Regions from separate parts of the Microbispora sp. NBC_01389 genome, predicted to be linked through region 2. Evidence: riboswitches for the same ligand, from Rfam matches in the RefSeq annotation. Region 2 holds a riboswitch; the other holds the start of a gene.
The links. A riboswitch is a leader RNA that binds a small molecule or an ion and turns the genes downstream of it on or off. The one in region 2 is predicted to bind thiamine pyrophosphate.
Positions count from the first base shown of each region.

Region 1: another riboswitch for thiamine pyrophosphate. It lies ahead of thiO (glycine oxidase ThiO); the one in region 2 lies ahead of OG344_RS09610 (purine-cytosine permease family protein).

Region 1 is NZ_CP109552.1:4,683,408-4,690,682, reverse strand. It holds gene thiE (thiamine phosphate synthase) at 1-363, opposite strand, end outside; gene OG344_RS21225 (Rv2175c family DNA-binding protein) at 391-765, opposite strand; gene OG344_RS21220 (NAD(P)/FAD-dependent oxidoreductase) at 809-1,987, opposite strand; TPP riboswitch at 2,159-2,270, shown strand; gene thiO (glycine oxidase ThiO) at 2,259-3,395, shown strand; gene thiS (sulfur carrier protein ThiS) at 3,392-3,592, shown strand; gene OG344_RS21205 (thiazole synthase) at 3,589-4,377, shown strand; gene pknB (Stk1 family PASTA domain-containing Ser/Thr kinase) at 4,523-6,535, shown strand; gene OG344_RS21195 (hypothetical protein) at 6,519-6,674, opposite strand; gene OG344_RS21190 (NYN domain-containing protein) at 6,681-7,268, opposite strand.
Region 2 is NZ_CP109552.1:2,147,457-2,154,731, forward strand. It holds gene OG344_RS09600 (Fpg/Nei family DNA glycosylase) at 1-837, shown strand, start outside; gene OG344_RS09605 (rhodanese-like domain-containing protein) at 957-1,280, shown strand; TPP riboswitch at 1,319-1,435, shown strand; gene OG344_RS09610 (purine-cytosine permease family protein) at 1,426-2,766, shown strand; gene OG344_RS09615 (BTAD domain-containing putative transcriptional regulator) at 2,868-6,230, shown strand; gene OG344_RS09620 (peptidase domain-containing ABC transporter) at 6,234-7,275, opposite strand, start outside.

The sequences.
Region 1 (7,275 bases), 2.5 Mb from region 2:
CGACGCCTCGGCCGCCGAGTGGGTCGACCTGCCGACAAGCACGTCCGAGCCCAGGATCTCCCGGGCCACGGGGACCGGGAGGTCGTCCTGACCGAGGTGCAGGATGTCCGGCCGGGCGGCGTACGCGACGTCCGCCCGGTCGTTGACCGCCAGCAGCGCGCCGTGCCGGTCGCAGGCCGCGCGGAACACCTCGAGCAGGCCCAGCTCCTCGCGGGCCTCGAGGCCCTTCTCCCGCAACTGGACGATGTCCACGCCGCCGGCCAGGGCCGCGTCGAGGAAGTCCTCGAGGTCGCCGCGGTCCCTCCTGCCGTCGGTGCAGAGGTAGAGCCTGGCCTGCGCGAGCCGTCGCCGGGTGTCGTTCACCCGGCCAACAATGCCATGCGGCGGCGGTCAGAAGCCCAGCGCCTGGGCCCTGCGCTTGACCTCGGTGTGCCGGCCCTTGACGATCGCGTCGATCGGCGCCCCCGGCAGCGAGTCGTCGGGGGTGAACAACCAGCGGATCGACTCCACCTCGTCGTACCCGGCGTCGGAGAGGACGGTGAGCGTGCCGGGCAGGCCCTTGAGCACCTCACCGTGGGCGACGAACACCGACGGGATCTGCGGCTGGCCGCCGCCCCGCCGGACGCCGACGAGCTTCTTGTCCTTCAGGAGTTGCTTGGTGCGGCCGATGCTGAGCCCCAGCTTCTCGGCGGCCTGCGGAAGTGGGAGCCACTCCCCGACGAGCTGGTCGGTCTCCCGGTCTATCTGCGCAACAGTAAGCGTCACGGAACCACCATTACCACATGCGAGCCTCCGGGAAACACCTCGACTACGTCATAATGCAGTCGCGGAGCGGCACGGCCGGATCGGCCACCCGCCGGGGGTCGAGCCTCCGGCCGGCCTCCACCAGGCGGCGGCCCTGCACCACGTCGCGCGGCCGGTCCACGGTGAACACCGCGGCGAGCCGGTCCTCCGGGGTCAGCCAGCACACCGCCCACTTCCCGTCGGCCCGCGGGTCGCCGCGCAGCAGCACCCGGTCGTCCGGGGTCGGGTGTCCGGCGAACTGCAGCATGTGATCGAACTGCTCCGACCAGAAGTACGGCACGGGGTCGTAGACCGCCTCATCGCCCAGCAGCGTGGCGGCGGCCGTGTCGGGGGCCTGGAGCGCGGTGTCCCAGTGCTCGACCCGCAGCCGGGTGCCGAACCTGCGCGACCACCAGTTGGCGCAGTCGCCCACCGCGACCACGTTCGGCAGCGACGTGCGCAGGTGCTCGTCGACGACCACGCCGTCGTCGAGCCGTACGGCCGAGCCCTTGAGCCAGTCGACCGAGGGGCGCACCCCGACGCCGGAGACCACCACGTCGGCGGGCACCCGCGCGCCGGACATGAGCGTGAGCCCGTCGGCGTCCACCGTCCCGACCATCGCGCCGAGGCGCAGCTCGACGCCGGCCCGGGCGTACCAGCCGATCGTGTGGCAGCCGACCGCCGGGCCGACCGCGGCGGCGAGCGGGCTCTCCCCCGCCTCCACCACGGTCACCGCGCACCCCGCTTTGGCCGCCGCGGTCGCGACCTCGGCGCCGATCCAGCCGGCGCCGACGACGGCCACGCGGGCGCCGGGCACCAGCCGCTCGCGCAGCGCGAGCGCGTCGTCGATCGTGCGCAGCACATGCTGGTGGCCCTCGCCCCGCAGCCGGACCGGGGTCGCTCCGGTGGCGATGACCAGGCCGTCGTACTCCAGCTCTCCCTCGGTCGTCTCCAGCACGCCGTCCCGCAGTCCCTTGGCGGCCGTGCCGAGGCACAGCCGCACGTCCATGGCGTCGAGATCGGAGTCGACCACGGTGGAGTCGGCGTCGCCGAGCAGCACCGTCTTCGAGAGCGGCGGGCGGTCATAGGGGCGATGGTGTTCCTCGCCGATGAGCGTGATGCGCCCGGTGAACCCCCGGGACCTCAGCGCCTCGATGCTTCGCACGCCGGCCAGGCCGGCACCCACCACCACGACGTGATCCACGCCTTGACCATAGATTGTCAACAGGGGACCTGGCCAACCGGCTCCCCATAACGAGTTGGGCAAGGAGCGCGCACATCTCGGGCAGCCCCGATTGTGAGCCGCGTCACGCCCGCCCGCGCGAGCGCCGAACCGGGCGATCCGCCGGTATCCGCCACGTACTACGCTGTGGGGCGTAAGACGCGCGGGAGCCCGGCGGACCGGGCTGAGAGGAGAGCGTACGGCTCTCGACCGCCCACCACCTGATCCGGGTCATGCCGGCGAAGGGAGCGCGGTGTCCTCCACACGGCCCTCCGGGAGCGAGCCCGGCCACGACGTCGTGATCGTGGGCGGTGGCGTGGCGGGCCTCGCCGCCGCCTGGCGTACGGCCCGGCGCGGACTGTCCGTCGCCGTGGTGGACCCCGCGCCGGGAAGCGGCGCCACCCACGCCGCCGCCGGGATGCTCGCACCGGTCAGCGAGGTGACCTACACGGAGGAGCCGCTGCTGCGGCTCGGGCTGGCGTCGCTGGCCGCCTGGCCGGCGTTCCGGGCGGAGCTGGAGGACGAGTCCGGCACCGGCCTCGACTACCGCGCCGAGGGCACGCTGGAGGTCGCCCGCGGCGCGGACGACATGGCCCTCCTCGACGACCTCGCGGCCTTCGAGCGCACGCTCGGCCTGCGGGTCGAACGGCTGACCGGGCGTGAGTGCCGCTCCTTCGAGCCGATGCTCTCCCCCGCGGTGCGCGGCGGCCTGCTGGCCCGCGACGACGCCTGGGTCGACCCCCGCAGGCTCGTCCGCGCGCTGCTGACCGCGTTCGAGAAGGCGGGCGGCACGCTGGTGGCCGAACGCGCCGCCGAGGTCGTCGTCCCCGGGCGGGGCTCCCCGTCGGTGCGGCTGGCGTCCGGCGGGACCGTCCCGGCCGGCCGGGTCGTGGTGGCCGCCGGATCGTGGTCGGCCGCCCTGCTCCCCGGCCTGCCCGTACGGCCGGTCAAGGGGCAGATCCTCCGGCTGCGGGGCCCCCGGGGGTTCCTCACCCGGTGCGTGCGGGGACTGGTGCACGGCTCCCCCGCCTACCTCGTCCCCCGGGGCGACGGGGAGATCGTCCTGGGCGCCACCTCCGAGGAGCTGGGGTACGACGCGCGGGTCACCGTCGGCGGGGTGTACGAGCTGCTGCGCGACGCCCGCGAGCTGGTGCCCGGCCTCACCGAGCTCGAACTGGCCGAGACGGCCGTCGGCTTCCGCCCCGGGACCCCGGACAACCTTCCGCTCATCGGCCTCGCCGGGCCCCCCGGCGTCCTCGCGGCGACCGGGCACGGCCGGAGCGGCGTGCTGCTGTCCCCGATCACCGCCGAGGCCGTCGCCGCGCTCCTCACCGGCGGCGCGGTGCCGGAGGCCGCCCTGTCCTGCGACCCAGGGAGATTCCGCACATGAAGGTCACGATCAACGGAGGCCCGGCCGAGCTGCCGGAGGGGGCGACGGTGGGCGACGCCGTACGGACCCTCACGGCGCTCACGTCGGGCGTCGCGGCGGCGGTCAACGGCGAGGTGGTGAGCCGCGGCGCCTGGGACTCCACACGGGTGGAGGACGGCGACGGCGTCGAGGTGCTCACCGCGGTGCAGGGAGGATGACGGGAATGACGGAACAGGACGCCTCCGGCGACGTCTTCGTGCTCGGCGGGGAGAAGTTCGCCTCGCGGCTGATCATGGGGACCGGCGGCGCGCCGTCGCTGGAGGTGCTCGACCAGGCGCTGGAGGCGTCCGGCACCGAGCTGACGACCGTCGCGATGCGCAGGCTGGACCCGGCCGCCCGCGGCTCGGTGCTCGACCTGCTGCGGGCGCGGGACATCAGGGTGCTGCCGAACACGGCCGGCTGCTTCACGGCCGGCGAGGCCGTGCTGACCGCCCGGCTGGCCCGTGAGGCGCTGGAGACGAACTGGGTGAAGCTGGAGGTCATCGCCGACGAACGGACCCTGCTGCCCGATCCGATCGAGACCTTCGACGCGGCGGAACGGCTGGTGGCCGACGGCTTCGTCGTGCTGCCGTACATCGGCGACGACCCCGCGCTGGCGCGCCGGCTGGAGGACGCCGGATGCGCGGCGGTGATGCCGCTCGGCGCCCCGATCGGCTCGGGCCTCGGCATCCGCAACCCGCACAGCATCGAGCTGATCGCCGAGGCGGCCGCGGTGCCGGTCATCCTCGACGCGGGGATCGGCACGGCCAGCGACGCGGCCCTCGCGATGGAGCTGGGCTGCGACGCCGTGCTGCTCGCCAGCGCCGTGACGCGGGCGCACCGGCCCGGCCTCATGGCCGCCGCCATGCGGCAGGCGGTCACGGCCGGACGGCTCGCCCGCCTGTCCGGGCGCATCCCCCGCCGCCGTTACGCCGAGGCGTCCTCGCCCGTCCGCTCCGCGTGAGCGGCGCGTTTCCGAATCGGACGCCGGGTAAGGCCGGTTTTCGCATGAGGGACGGCTTTCCGGGTCCTGCGAAAGGGATCCGGACAGGTCTCGGTTTGGGATTCGGGAACACGCCCGACGGCAAATCACCCGTAAACTCGGGCGGGTGGACACGACGCTAACCGATCCGCTCGTGGGGCAGCAGCTCGACGGGCGCTACCGCGTCGAGTCCCGGATCGCCCGGGGCGGCATGGCCTCCGTCTATCTGGCTCTGGACATCCGGCTCGACCGCACGGTCGCCGTCAAGGTGATGCACCGTTCGCTGGCCGAGGACCCGCAGTTCGTCCAGCGGTTCATCGGCGAGGCCAAGTCGGTGGCGAGCCTCTCGCACCCGAACATCGTGCAGGTCTTCGACCAAGGCACCGACGGGGCGAACGTCTACCTGTCGATGGAGTACGTCCCCGGCAGGACGCTGCGCGACATCCTGCGCCGGCGTGGCCGCCTCCCGGCGCGCGAGGCCCTGGAGATGGTCATCCCGGTGCTCGCCGCCCTCGGCGCGGCCCACCAGGCGGGGCTGATCCACCGGGACGTCAAGCCCGAGAACGTGCTGCTCGCCGACGACGGCCGGGTGAAGGTCGTGGACTTCGGCCTGGCCCGGGCGATCGAGGCCACCAACCAGACCAAGACCGGCATGATGATCGGCACGATCGGCTACATGTCGCCCGAGCAGGTCACGACCGGCCTCGCCGACGCGCGCAGCGACGTGTACGCCGTCGGGATCATGCTGTTCGAGCTGCTCACCGGGCAGCCGCCGTACGCCGGTGAGACGCCGATGTCGATCGCCTACCGGCACGTGCACGAGACCGTGCCCGCGCCGTCCTCGGTCGTGCCCGGCATCCCGCCGCAGATCGACGCGCTCGTCACCGCCGCCACCGACAAGGACCCCGCCCGGCGCCCGGCGGACGCGACCGCCATGCTGGTCGCCGCCGTCGAGATCCACCGTACGCTGCCGAGGACCGGGCACACCGGCGGCCACACCCGCCCGGGCTCGGTAGTGGGCTCCGCGGTGGGCTCCCCGACGGGCGCGCACAGCGGCGCCGGCACGGGGACGCACCGCGCGCCCGTGGCCCCGGCGGGCGCGACCCCCGCGTCCGGCACAGCCGGGCACGCGCAGCTCGGCCAGACGGTGATCCAGCCGCGTGCGGACCTGCTGACCGGCGTCGTGACCGGCCCCACGGAGGCGGGAGGGCGCCGCGGGACCCGCAGGGCACGACCACGACCGGTCTGGTTCCTCGCCGCACTGGCCCTCGTCATGCTCGCGGGCGTCGCCTTCACGGGCTGGTGGTTCTCCGAGGGCCGCTACACGAAGGTGCCCGACCTGGTGAACAAGCCCCTGACGGTCGCCCGGCAGGAGGCGCAGAACCGCGGATTCGAGGTGCAGGTCCTCAAGCCGGTGTTCGACGACAAGGTCCCCAAGGACGTCGTCCTGAACACCGAGCCCGGGCCGGGCGCCGAGGCGGTCAAGGGAGCGGTGCTCAAGCTGATCCCGTCGGCCGGCCCGGAGACGATCCCGGTGCCGAAGGTAGAGGGCCTCAGCCTGGCGGACGCCCGGGCCAAGATCGCCGAGGCCGGGCTGACCCCCGGACGGGTCAGCCGGAGCGCGAGCGAGACGATCCCGCGTGACCAGGTCATCCGTACGAACCCGCTGGTGGGCAAGCGCGTCAGGAAGGGCGGCGCGGTCAACTTCGTGGTCAGCGCCGGGCTGCTGATGCCGGACGTCACGCAGATGATGCGCGACCAGGCGGAGAAGTTCCTGCGCGACAAGGGCTTCAACGTCCAGATCGACGAGACGGTGGACGACGCCCCACCGGGCACCGTGATCGCGCAGGACCCCTCGGGCGGCGCGGAGACGGCGGCCGGGGCGACCGTCCACCTGACCGTGTCACGCGGCCCGGACCAGGGCTTCCACTGGCCGTGGGAGACCGACCCCTCGCAGGCGGCGCCCGACTTCGTGAACGTGCCCGACGTGCGGTTCAAGGCGGTGCGGGACGCGGTGTCCGAGCTGAAGACGGCCGGCTTCAGGGTCAGGGTCCGCGAGCTGGTCGGCACCCAGCGGGTCGTCGGCGAGAACCCCCTCGGCCAGCAACCCCAGGGCAGCACCATCACGATCTGGCACTGACCCCCACCCGCCCGCCGTCGTAACTCTCCGCGCGCCGGTGGTCGTCTATGTGCTCCTGGTTGCGTTGTCGCGCTTCGGCGACGGCCTTCTCACCGCCGGTTTCGGTATGCGGCACGAAATCTGTACGGTCCTTGGCCATCGCCTCTCAGATGCGGTCAGTCCAGTCCTCAGTGACCGCTGCCCAGTCGTCCTTGTTCAGGAAGTGGCAGTAGGGAAGATTGGTGCCTTTGATCCGGAGAGGCTTGAACCCGGACCAGCAGGCCACCTCGATGTGCCCGAGTCGCAACCCCTTGATCGTCTCCACCGCCGGGAGAAGGCCGGTGTCACTCGAGAACAGCACCAGAGCGTCGTACTGCCTCCGCAGCGCCAGGTGGATGAGATCGACGGCCAGGGCGACGTCGATGCCCTTCTCCTGCGGAGGCGTCCCATCCGTCCAGCCACGGTAGTTGAGTTGCCGTCGAATCACCTGGACGCGGCGGTCGTGTGTCCACCGCGCCGCCTGAGCATCGTTTGCTGCTGCCGGTAATGGCTGATAGTTGGGATCAGGACGGCCTCGGTAGACCCGCACCGCCGTCACCTCACTCGCGCGCGACCTCCGTTGACCGATCAGGTCGGCGATCCCGGCGGGATCGGGCACGCATCTATATGGCGGCACACCGTAACTCTCGAAGAGACCGTGCCCGCTCAGATGGACGTTCTGAAAGTCCAGGAAAACCGCGACACGTTCGGCCACGAGGTCG
Region 2 (7,275 bases):
CGCGAGCACGCCCTCGGCCACGCGATCATCGGGGTCGACGTGACCGCCTTCCAGGCGCTCAAGACCGTCGACCCGCCCGTCACCTCGCTCGGCGGACTGCCGATCACCGCCGTGGCCAGGCACGGCAAGTTCCTCGACCTCGACTGCGACGGCCTGCACCTCGTCACGCACCTGGCGCGCGGCGGCTGGCTGCGCTGGCGCGACGACCTCACGGGCGCGCGGCCGGTGCGGCCCGGGAAGGGCCCGCTCGCGGTCCGCGTACGGCTGTCGCCCGGCGAGGACGGCCGCGCCCCCGGGTTCGAGCTGACCGAGGCGGGCACGCAGAAGCGCCTCGCCGTCTATGTGGTGCGGGATCCCCGAGACGTCCCCGGGGTGGCCGCGCTCGGGCCCGACCCGCTCGCCGAGGACTTCACGCCCGACCTGCTCAAGACGATCGTGGGCGGGAGCCGGGCCCAGATCAAGGGCCTGCTGCGCGACCAGAAGGTGATCGCCGGGATCGGCAACGCCTACTCCGACGAGGTGCTGCACGTCGCGCGGATGTCCCCGTTCAAGGTCGCCGGGACGCTGACCGACGGCCAGATCGCCGACCTGCACGACGCGATCGTGAGCACCCTCCGGGACGCGGCCGAGCGGGCGCGCGGCCTGGCGGCCAAGGACCTCAAGTCGGAGAAGAAGTCGGGCCTGCGCGTGCACGGCCGCACCGGTGAGCCCTGCGAGGTGTGCGGCGACACGATCCGGGAGGTGGCGTTCGCCGACTCGTCGCTGCAGTACTGCCCGGCCTGCCAGACGGGCGGCAAACAGCTGGCCGACCGGCGGCTGTCGCGTCTGCTGAAGTAGGTCCGCGAGGAGCTCCGGCCCTCGTGGCGCCGCTCCGCCTGTGAGCGTCCGTGGATCACCGTGGGTCACAGCTCCCGGCACGGGCCCGCGCATCGGTGGTGTGCCGCCAGAATGGGCGCATGACATTGCCGGAAATCGCCCCCGACGCCCTGCCCGAGGGCGCGTACCTGCTGGACGTCCGCGAGAACGAGGAGTGGCGGGCGGGACACGCCCCGGGCGCCGTGCACATCCCGCTCGGCGAGCTGCAGGCGCGGGTGGACGAGCTGCCGCCGGACCGGCCGGTCTACGTCGTCTGCCGAGTCGGCGGGAGGTCGGCGCACGCCGCCATGTGGCTCAACCACATCGGCCGGGAGGCCGTCAACGTGGACGGCGGCATGCGGTCCTGGGCCGCCGCCGGGCGTCCGATGGTGAGCGAGCTCGGAGGAGACCCCTACGTCGCGTAGGAAAACGGTCAAAGTAGTGTCATAATCCCAAAGACATCAACAATACCCGCGGGAGCTCGGGCGTGACCGGGCTGAGAGGGCGGATCGAACTCGTTCCGCCGACCGCATGAACCTGTCCGGATAATGCCGGCGTAGGGAGCGTGTGATGGCCGCCGTCGTCGACGACGTGCATGCGGAGGTTCCGCTCACCCTGGACGAGGATGTCCCGAAGACCCTCGGACTGCTCGACCAGGGGGCGTTCTGGGCCAATCTCGGCGTCAGCCTCCTCGGCTTCTCGGGGGCGCTGTTCCTGCTCGACCCCCTGGGCGGCAGGCCCCTGACGTTCACCGCCGCGGTGCTGGCCGCCGTGATCGGCAGCCTCGTCGGCACCACGATGGTCGGCCTCGCGGCGATCCCCGGCGCGCGGACCGGGCGGCCCGCGATGGTGCTGCTGCGCGGCCTGTTCGGGGCCCGCCTGTCGTACGTCCCGACCGTGCTGAACATCGTGCAGATGCTCGGCTGGGGCGCGTTCGAGCTGTGGGTGATCGCGCAGGGCGCGCAGGCGCTCACGGGGACGGCGGTGCCGTACGCGGTGTGGGCGGTCGCGGCCGGGGCGCTGACGATCGCGCTGACGATCCGGCCGCTCGGCGCGCTGCGCCTGCTGCGCCGCTACGTCACCGCGGGCGTCGTGGTCGCGATGATCTGGCTGTCGGTCGCCCTCTTCGCGCGCGGGCCCTCCGTGGGCGGCGGCTCCTGGGACGCCTTCGCCCCGGCCGTCGACTACGTGATCGCGCTGTCGGTGTCGTGGGTGCCGATGGCCGCCGACTACGCCCGGCACTCGCGGTCGAGCGGCGCGGCGTTCACCGGGGTGGTGGCCGGTTACACGATCGCCCAGGTCGCCTGCCTGGCCCTCGGCATCGCCGCGCTCGCGCTGGTCGGCAACGACCCCGACAAGGTGTGGGACCCGTTCGTGGCCGCCCCGCTCGGGGTCCTGTTCTTCGGCGTCCTGGTGCTGCGCGAGGCCGACCAGTCGTTCGCGAACGTCTACTCGACGACCGTGTCCATCCAGAACCTCGCGCCGCGCTGGGACCGCCGGGTGATCTCGATCGTGATCGGCGTCCTCACCACGCTGATCGCGCTGCTGGCCGACGTGAACTCCTACGGCGCGTTCCTCACCGTGATCGGGGCGGTCTTCGTGCCGATGTTCGCGGTCCTCGTGGTCGACTACTTCCTGCTCGGCGGAGCCTCCCGGTGGAACACGGCCGAGGACGCCCCCTCGCGGTGGCTCATGGTCGCGCCGTGGGTCCTCGGGTTCGCGGCGTACTGGATCGTGGCGGTCACCCCGACCGTGGCCTGGTGGGACGGCCTCTGGGCCGACGTCCGCGGCGCTGTCGGGTTCGTCCACCAGCCGTGGATGAACGCCGCGCTCGCCGCGTTCCTCGTCGCCGCGCTGGCGACGGCGGCGCTGTCCCTCCCGGCCCGCCGCCTGCGGTCGTCGCCCCGGTAGACCCGGTCGGCTTCGCACTTACGTGCAAGTGAGGTGCAGGACGACGCCTCTAAACTGCCGCCCACGGAAGGCCCGCGCCGGCCTCCACCATCAGAGAGGCCGTGGGGGCAGTGGAATTCGGGGTTCTGGGTCCTTTCGAAGTCCGGGACGGCGAGGTGCCGGTCGGCGTCGGAGGCCCGCGGCCGCGGGCTGTCCTGGCCCGGCTGGTGCTCGCCGCGGGCGCGGTCGTCTCCACGGACACGTTGATCGAGGATCTCTATAACGGCACGCCGCCGGCGACCGCACTCGAGTCGATCCACGTCTACGTGTCGAACCTGCGTCGTGTCCTCGAACCGCAGCGGGCGCCGCGCACCCCTCCCCGGCTCCTCGTCGCGAAACGCCCCGGCTATCTGCTCGCCACCTCGGACGTCGACGCCCTGCGGTTCGGCGGGCTCGTCGCCGACGCGGAAGGCAGGCCGCCCGCACGGGCGCTCGCGCTGCTCGACGAGGCGCTGGGGCTCTGGCGCGGCCTGCCGTACGCCGATTTCGCGGGCGAGCTGTGGGCAGTCACGGAGGTGAACCGCCTCCAGGAGCTGCGCCTGGTCGCCGTCGAGCGCCGCGCACAGACACAGCTCGACCTGGGCCGGCCCGAGGCGGTGATCCAGGACGTGGAGGCCGAGACCGCGGAGCATCCGCTACGAGAGCGGCTGTGGTGGCTGCTGGCCCTCGCGCACTACAGGGCCGGCCGCCAGGCGGACGCGCTGGCGACGCTGCGGCGCGCCAGGACCCTCATCGCCGATCAGCTCGGGCTCGATCCGGGCCCGCGGTTGCGGGCGCTGGAGCAGGACATCCTGCGGCAGGCTCCGTCTCTCACCGCTCTCACCGTACGGTCGGGCACCGTTCCCGGTGAGCCCGCCGTGCTCACGCCCGCTCGGCCGGACTCCGGGAAGGCGCACTCGCCGCACGGGCGCGACCGGCAGCTCGCGGAGATGGAGTCGACGCTCGGCGGCGGGATGAGCACGATCACGGTGACCGGGGAACCGGGCATCGGCAAGACCTGGCTGCTGAAGGAGTTCAGGGACCGGTGCGCGGAGAGGGGACACCTGACCCTCTGGGGGAGCTGTCACGATCTCGGAAGCGCACTGCCGCTGCGGCCGTGGATCCGGGTCCTGAGGTCGCTGGAGCGCGTCCATCCGGCTCCCGACCCCGAGGCGCTGGCCGGGCTCCTCGACGAGGAGGTCCCGCAGAGGCCGGCGCAGGGATCGGCACAGGAATCGGCACAGCGGGCGCGTCAGCGGCGTCATCAGGCCGTCGCCGACTGGCTCTGCGCCGCCGCGCGGGACCGGCCGGTTATGATCATTCTGGACGACCTCCAGTGGGCCGACCCGGCGACCCTGGGACTGCTGCGCGATGTGACGGCGCTCGCCGGCGAGTCGGCGGAGCAGGTCCCGCTCACGCTGGTGACCGCGTTCCGGGACACCGCCCAGGCCGATCCGCTCGACGACGTGCTCGGCGGATTCGCCCGATACAACCTGCTCCGCATCCGGCTCGCGGGCCTCGAAACCCCGGCCATCCGGGCCATCGCCGTGACCGTGGGCGCGGAGGTCGACGAGCGGACCGCTCACCTGCTGGCCCGGCGCACCGGCGGCAACCCGTTCTTCGTACGTGAGACGGCCCGGCTGCTGGCGCAGGGCCGCCCGCTGGAGACGGTTCCCGACGCGGTCGCCGGCCTGATCCACCAGCGGCTGGCGGCGCTGGACCCGCGGGTCGCCGAGGTGCTCGGGATCGCCGCGGTGATCGGCGGGGAGTTCGATCCCGGCATCGTGGGCGAGGCGCGGGCGGCGCCCGTGTACGACCTGCTGGACCAGGCCGTGCGGGCCGGTCTGGTCGTCGCCGTCGGGCACCGGATGGGCTTCGCCCACGACCTGGTGCGGGAGACCCTCCTGCGGGAGATCCCGCCGCTGCGCAGGGCCGTCATCCACCGGCAGGTGATGGACGCTCTCGTCGACCGGCCCGGTGCCGACGTGGCCGTCATCGCCCATCACGCGGTCCAGGCCGGGCCCGCGGCGTACGCGGAGGCGGCGCGCTGGGCCGCCGCGATGGCGGAGCAGTCGGGTCTCCGCCTGGCCTACGAGGAGGCGGCCACCTGGTGGGGCCGTGCGGTCGAGGCGCACGGGGCCGCGGCCGGCGATCCGGCCGACCACGTCGAGCTGCTGCTGCGGCAGGCCCGCGCCCTGCTCGACGCCGGCGACGCCCTGGCTGCCAGAAGCGTGCGGGCGCGGGCGATACGGGTGGCCGACCGGGGGGCGGGTCCCGACGGGCCCGTCCTGCTCGCCCGGGCGCTCACCGTGCTGGACGCGCCCTCGATCTGGAACCTGCGCAATCCGTACGAGGAGGTCGAACTTCAGCTCGTGCGCCGGTTCGAGCGCGCGTTGGACGCCATGCCCGAGGCCGCCGCCCCCGAGCGGGCGCGGCTGCTCGGCGGAATGGCCCAGGAGTTGTACGACGGGTCGGACGACGCGCGCTGCCACGTCCACTCCGCGCAGGCGGTCGAGATGGCCCGTGGTCTCGGCGACCCGCATCTGCTGATGCGTGCGTTGAACGCCCGATACCTGTCGATCCCCAGCGTGATCTACAGCGAGGAGGCACGGGAGATCGCCGGGGAACTGGAAGACCTGAGCCGGAAGACCAGGACGCCGGAGTTCGAGCTGCTCGCGCAGATGATGTGGACCTACCGTCGCATGGAGGTGTTCGACGTCGCGGGAGCGGACGAGGCGGCCGCCCGGTGCGACGCCATGCTGGCCCGCATGCCGCTGCCCTGGCCGCGCTTCCAGCACACGATGTGGCGGGCGGGGCGGCTCACGCTCTGCGGACGGTACGACGACGCGGAGGCCCTCTACGCCGACCTCGACCGGCAGGCCGAACGCATCGGCATGTGGTACGCGGGATCCGTCGTGTCCCTGGGCCGCATCCTCCTCGCCTACGGCAGGGGGACGGTTGGCGAGGCGGAGCCCCTGATCGACGCGGTCGCCGGCGCCAACCCCTGCGGGGACCAGGCGCTTCGCGTGCTCCTGCGGTGCGGCCAGGGTGGAACGGAAGCACAGAGTGGAACTGAAGCACAGGGCGAGCGGAAAGAGGCGTGCGACCTGGCCGCCGACGGCTGGCGGCAGGCGCCGCGCGACTGGTCGTGGCTGACCTTCACCTGTCTCCAGGGCGCCGCGCAGGCGGCGGTCGGCGACGCGCATGCCTGTGCGGCCACGTACTCCGCCCTGCTGCCCTACAAGGGACGGATCTCCGTCGGAGCCGCCATCGCCTTCCTGGGGCCGGTGGACTGGTTCCTGGCGATGCTCGCCTCGGCCATGGGGGACGACGCCGCCGCGGCGCGGCACCACGCCAGGCTCGCGCGGCTGGCCGGCGGGGCGGGTCTCACTCTGTGGAGGGACCGCGCCGTCACCGCGGCCGGTCGATCACACCGGGCCCGCTGAGGGCTATCGCCGGCGCAGGTCGGCCGCGACGAGCGCGGCGTACGCGCCGCCCTGGGCCATCAGCTGGTCGTGGGTGCCGCGTTGCACGATACGTCCGGAGTCGAGGACGAGGATGAGGTCGGCGTCCCTGACCGTGCTCAGCCGGTGGGCGATGACGATCCGGGTCTGGGGGAGCCAGGCCAGGTTGGCCTCGACGGCGGCCTCGGTGGCGCTGTCGAGGTTGCTGGTGGCCTCGTCCAGCAGCAGCACCTTGGGCCGGGCCAGCACGGCGCGGGCCAGGGCCAGGCGCTGCCGCTGGCCGCCGGACAGCCCGCCGCCGTCGGTCAGCATGGTCTCGTATCCCATGCGCATGGCCGTGATCTCGTCGTGCAGAGCCGCCAGCGCGGCGGCCTGCGTGATCCGCTCCAGCGGCGCGTCGGGGTGGTTGAGCGCGATGTTGTCCCGGATGGAGCCGTTGAACAGGGCCACATCCTGGGTGACCACCCCGAACTGGCGGCGCAGCGTGCTCAGGTTCAGCTCGGCGGCGGGGACGCCGTCGTAGCGGATCTCGCCCTCGACCGGGATGTGCAGCGCCAGCAGGAGCCGGGCCAGCGTGCTCTTGCCCGAGCCGGATGCTCCCACCAGGGCGACCTTCTGCCCCGGGCGGATCGCCACCGACACGCCCCGCACGGTCCACGGGCCGCGCGGGTCGTGCCGGAAGCCGACGTTCCGTAGCTCGATCTCGCCGCGCAGGCGCAGCACCTCGATGCCCTGGCTCGGCTCGGGTGCGGAGGCGAGGATGTCGGTCAGCCGGTCGAAGTGCGCGCCCGCCTGCTGGAGGCTCTGCAGGCTGGTCATCAGCGAGGCGAGCGGGGTGAGCGCGGCCAGCGCGACGGCGTTGAGCGCGATCAGGGCGCCCGTGCTGAGCCGCCCGTCCAGCACCCGCCAGGCGCCGAGCCACAGCAGCCCGAGCGGTGTGATCACGCGGATCGCGGACAGCGCGGCCTCCAGCAGGCCGTGGGTGAGCCCGCTGCGCACGTCCGCGTCGAGTTGGCGGGAGAAGTGG